2 regions of the Paenibacillus sp. FW126-R14 genome follow, and region 1 is predicted to be linked to the other one. Evidence: a T-box and tRNA genes for the amino acid it is inferred to sense, from the RefSeq annotation. Region 1 holds a T-box; the other holds one or more tRNA genes.
What was found. The T-box of region 1 lies ahead of leuS (leucine--tRNA ligase). A T-box ahead of a tRNA ligase gene usually reads a tRNA of that ligase, here a tRNA-Leu.
Positions count from the first base shown of each region.

Region 2: it encodes a tRNA-Leu, which carries the amino acid that the T-box ahead of leuS (leucine--tRNA ligase) is inferred to sense. The anticodon was not compared.

Region 1 covers NZ_JBYTBS010000026.1:17,413-19,869, forward strand. Annotated here, with positions in the region: gene leuS (leucine--tRNA ligase) at 1-1,177, opposite strand, end outside; T-box leader at 1,241-1,479, opposite strand; gene AC3WRW_RS17430 (class I SAM-dependent DNA methyltransferase) at 1,549-2,310, opposite strand; gene AC3WRW_RS17435 (CvfB family protein) at 2,312-2,457, opposite strand, start outside.
Region 2 covers NZ_JBYTBS010000005.1:217,336-219,792, reverse strand. Annotated here, with positions in the region: gene AC3WRW_RS05650 (oxidoreductase) at 1-694, shown strand, start outside; gene AC3WRW_RS05645 (winged helix-turn-helix transcriptional regulator) at 869-988, opposite strand; tRNA gene AC3WRW_RS05640 (tRNA-Leu) at 1,042-1,128, opposite strand; gene AC3WRW_RS05635 (hypothetical protein) at 1,250-1,429, shown strand; gene AC3WRW_RS05630 (adenosylcobinamide amidohydrolase) at 1,487-2,203, opposite strand; gene AC3WRW_RS05625 (hypothetical protein) at 2,229-2,457, opposite strand, start outside.

The sequences.
Region 1 (2,457 bases):
GGCCGGAATTCACATGCGCGCCATCGCCGGCATACGCTTCTTTCTCGACATTGCCGCCTTGCACGACTTCAATAATCGGAAGATCGAACTGTTTAGCGAACTCCCAGTCGCGTTGATCGTGCCCAGGCACCGCCATAATCGCTCCAGTCCCGTAACCGCCAAGCACATAGTCGGCGATCCAGATCGGCACTTTCCCGCCATTTACAGGGTTAACCGCATATGCACCCGTGAAAACGCCTGTTTTGTCCTTCGCCAAATCCGTACGTTCCAGGTCGCTTTTGCGCGACGCCTTCTCTTGGTATTCCTTCACAGCGGACGCTTGCCCATCTGTTGTAATTTGCTGAACAAGCTCATGCTCAGGCGCAAGAACGCAATACGTCGCACCGAACAAAGTATCCGGTCTAGTCGTAAAGACGGTCAGACTTTTCTCTTCATGACCTTCGATTGCAAATTGCACTTCTGCTCCGGTTGATTTACCGATCCAGTTGCGCTGCATATCCTTGATGCTCTCCGACCAGTCAAGCTCCTCAAGATCCTCCAGCAAACGCTCCGCATATTCCGTAATTTTCAGAATCCACTGACGCATCGGCTTACGGATAACCGGGTGGTTCCCGCGCTCGCTCAGACCGTCGATGACTTCTTCATTGGCAAGAACAGTGCCCAGAGCCGGACACCAGTTAACAGGCACTTCATCTACATAAGCAAGCCCTTTGTTGTACAGCTGGATGAAAATCCATTGCGTCCATTTGTAGTACTCCGGATCCGTCGTGGAGACCTCGCGATCCCAATCGTAGGAAAACCCTAGCGATTTAATTTGACGACGGAACGTATCGATATTTTTCTTCGTAAATTCGCGGGGATCATTCCCCGTATCCAGCGCATATTGCTCAGCCGGAAGTCCGAATGCGTCCCAGCCCATCGGGTGAAGCACGTTATAGCCTCTCATCCGTTTAAAACGGGAGACGATATCCGTAGCCGTATAGCCCTCTGGATGTCCTACGTGCAGACCTGCTCCAGACGGATATGGAAACATATCCAGCGCATAAAATTTCGGTTTATCCGAATTTTCCAGCACTTTAAATGTTTTCTTGGCATCCCAATAAGCTTGCCATTTGGGCTCAATCGCTTGCGGATTGTAGCCTTGCAGTTCCTTTGTTTCTTTTGTTTCCTGTGTCATGTGAAATTTCCTCCCTGTTTGCGGCTATAAGCGCCAAAAAACCCCTCATCGCTAGCGGATATCGCTAGGGACGAGAGGTTAGAATTCCCGTGGTACCACCCTAGTTAACACTAGGCATACTTTGCCTGTGTTCACTCTGCCCCTTAACGCGGGTGAAACGATCCGGCTAGCGCCACCATGTGCGGCGATTCACCTTCTAGCTCCAAGGCGAGTTCACTAGACGGACATCTACCGGCTTCCACCCTTAATCCGGCTCTCTGCGAGATGCTGTACGAGTTACTAATCCTCTTCCAAGCTTTAAGATCATCTGATTAGCTTTGATTATATGTAAAATAATGCCGCACTGTCAAGCGGCGGGACTCTTCGCGTCTTTATTTCCTTGCAACGAAGAAAGCCCGCTCCGTCTCCTTCGTTGGCTGTTCCCAAGTAAAGTCAGCAGCTTGATGCACTTCGCGAAAGCCTGCAGCCCGCAGCATCTGTTCAAGCCATTCCAACTCATACGCCCGCTGCTCATGCGTTTCATCGATGCGCCGGAAAAGCTCCTTGCTGCCGCTCTCTTTGACAAAAATCGTTAAATCGTGCTGAATTTGAACTCTGTCCTCATCCAACTCGCTTGTCCAGATGTACGCCACATCGTCTTCGTTCAAGAAAAAAGGCTGAGCCTCCGCGTACGCGAACAGCTGCTGGGGCGTATGCACATCGAACAGAAATAAGCCGCCAGGCTTAAGCCCTGCATAGGTTTGGCGAAAAGCGTCTACGATGTCTTCTTCCTCCAGCAAATAATTGAGACTGTCACAGAAAGATATCGCCGCATCTACGGGCTCGCCTAACTCCCATTCCCGCAAATCCTGCTGCAGCCAGCGGACCGCTCCGCCGCGAAGCGGTGCAAGCCCTTCTCCCGCTTTCTGATCAGCGACAGCCAGCATGTCTTCCGACAAATCGATCCCCGTCAGATGATAGCCTTCCAAAGCGAGCGGAATCGTCAAATTGCCGGTACCGCAGCCTAAGTCCACGATGGTCTCAGGCTTCACGCCAAAGCGATCGAAGCTTTCTTTGACAAAACGAAGCCAGTCCTTATAGGGCATGGTGTTCATTAAGCGGTCATAGGTGTAGGCAAATTCTTCATAGCTCATATCAGCTGGGATTCTCCTCTTTTTTCAAATAGGTCCAATCGTCTTCCTGATAGATGAGCCCGTCTTTCATCAACTTGCCCAAAGCTCGCTTGAAGGCCGCTTTGCTGAGGCCAAACCGGTCCTTAATGATATCGGCCGACGTTTTAT
Region 2 (2,457 bases), on a different contig from region 1:
CGACTTAAGCAGCATTAGAACGTTTGTAAACTTATTTAAACAGAAGTATGAGTCCCTATCCATTCTTATTAACAATGCAGGCATTATGAATACCCCTTATGGATTAACCAAGGATGGCTTTGAATCTCAGTTTGGCTGCAACCATCTGGGACATTTTGCATTAACTGGATTGTTGCTGCCTCTGTTGGTTGCTACTCCTTCTTCAAGAGTGGTCACATTAAGCAGCTTGGCCGCTCACAACGCCGCCATTGCATTCGATAATCTAGACGGTTCCAAGGGATACAGCGCCTTTAAATTTTATGGTCAAAGCAAGCTGGCGAATCTGCTCTTCGCCAGAGAGTTGCATTACAAGCTCAGTCACAATGAAATGAATCCGAAAAGTATCGCCTGCCATCCAGGATATTCGAATACCAATCTCGCTTCATTTGGTTCGGGAAAACGTCCCAATCTTGGGATGCGACTACTAGCATTTTTCATGTCACAGCCGGCGCATATGGGCGCATTGCCCTCGTTGTATAGCGCCACATCACCTGATCTTAGTGGCGGGGAGTATATTGGGCCGGACGGAAGAAGAGGCTTAAAAGGTTTTCCAAAGAGCGATCCCATAATCGAGAAGCTGTATCATTCTACAGAAGCAAAAAAACTATGGGAGGTTTCCGAAAAATTAACAGGAGTTTCCTACAACTTGGATTGACTTTTGAGATTAGAGGGGTTCAGCCACGGATCTTCGGAGGGGATGCATTGTGATTGAACAACAGAAACCGGATAAGACATCAAACTATCGCTTATCCGGGTTATCCATAACGATCACAAACGCGCCATTTGCTCCCCGACTTTTATCATTTGCTCCTGAACGGGTTCCAAGCTTTTACCAAAATCGGTTAATGTGCATTTCAACCTTCGGCGGTATCGTTAAAAATGCGGTGCGTTGAACGATACCGTCTTCTTCCAGCTTCCGCAGTTGTACAGTCAGAACATGCCTGGACACATCCTTAGATCAAAAAGAAAAACCCTTCCTAAGAAGAGTTTCATTTGTAGGTATGGTGCGGTCAAGAGGACTCGAACCTCCACGGGGGTAAGCCCACACGGACCTGAACCGTGCGCGTCTGCCAATTCCGCCATGACCGCGTATGATGTTTTAACAAAAATAAATATAACACGGGACTTGAAAGCTCGTCAACGAAACTTTTACAAATCGTGCATAAATCCGAAGACCGCTCCTAACCCTATTGCCAAAGGAGGGATGACGATGGATAAAGAAGACATCAAAGCACTTGAACCCAAATATACAGGCAATGAGCGGCATCTCACGGAAGGTGAAGCTGAAGGAATCGTGCATGATCCGAATTTCAAAAACGAAGAAAACGAAGCAGACGGCACTGATGCCATGGCAACCGGGCTTGCCTACGGCGTTTTTCGCAGAACATAAAGCGTTTTATACTGCCGTCATAACATTCAAAAAAACGCGCTACAGCATCCTTACGGATCAGTAGGGCGTTTTCTCATACAATTGTCCCGACGCCATAATGGCTTCGTAAACCGTCCTTCCAATCAAGTGCCCCAACACGGTGGCTGTACCCGCATAGCTGCACATTTGGCCGCGGCATGTGGTCGCGATGAGCACAGCATCCGTCGTCGTTCCCGTAGCAGGCTGTCCATCGACCTCAATGCCTAAAGCCTGAAGCGCAGCCGTCTTCGCTTCGGTTGCCGTAATGACCGCGTTAACCATCGCGGCATCGGTTAGCTGCCCATTGATCACGACGATTGTATTAATCGTGCCGGGATAAAGCGAGGCAGCCGGCAGCTCAGCTCCGGCCCTGGCTTTATTTCCTAGACCAACCGTAACCCATGCGCAAACGTGGAGGCGCTCCTCCCCCTCTGTCTCTTCACCATGCGCAACCCCATGACAGCTGAGATCCTGGACGCTGTCTCCCATCCAGGTTAAGGTGCTGTACCCGACATCTTTGACCTTAGCCGCTGTAAGCATACCGGCCGTTTCGAGCGGGTTCAACCCTTCGCGCTTAATGAAAACGTCCATCTCGCCCAGGGGATCCGCTTCATTGTAATGCTTGTCCACCTGCCGGTTCATCAGCGTTCTATGCATCCCGAATCCCCCGCCCCAAGGCGAAGAATTTAACGTCCTCAGCGGGCTATCGCTGCGAATTAGCACGTAGCTGCCGTATTCGGAATTCACCAACTTCATTCGAATTTCGGGGATTGGAATCCCCCTATTCATCGTCAGAGGCATCGTCCGGTTCGATCGGTTCCTGCGGGAGCATATATTCCGGCGGTCGTTCCGCCTCATAAGGCTGATAGACATAGCCCCTTGAAAGCTTGACGACCCGACGATTTTTTTTACGTATTAAAACACTCTCATCATCCCAAGCGACAACAATGCCGCGGACATCGTTCCTGGGACTCACATCGCGAATAACGCGGAGCAGTGTGCTTTCAACA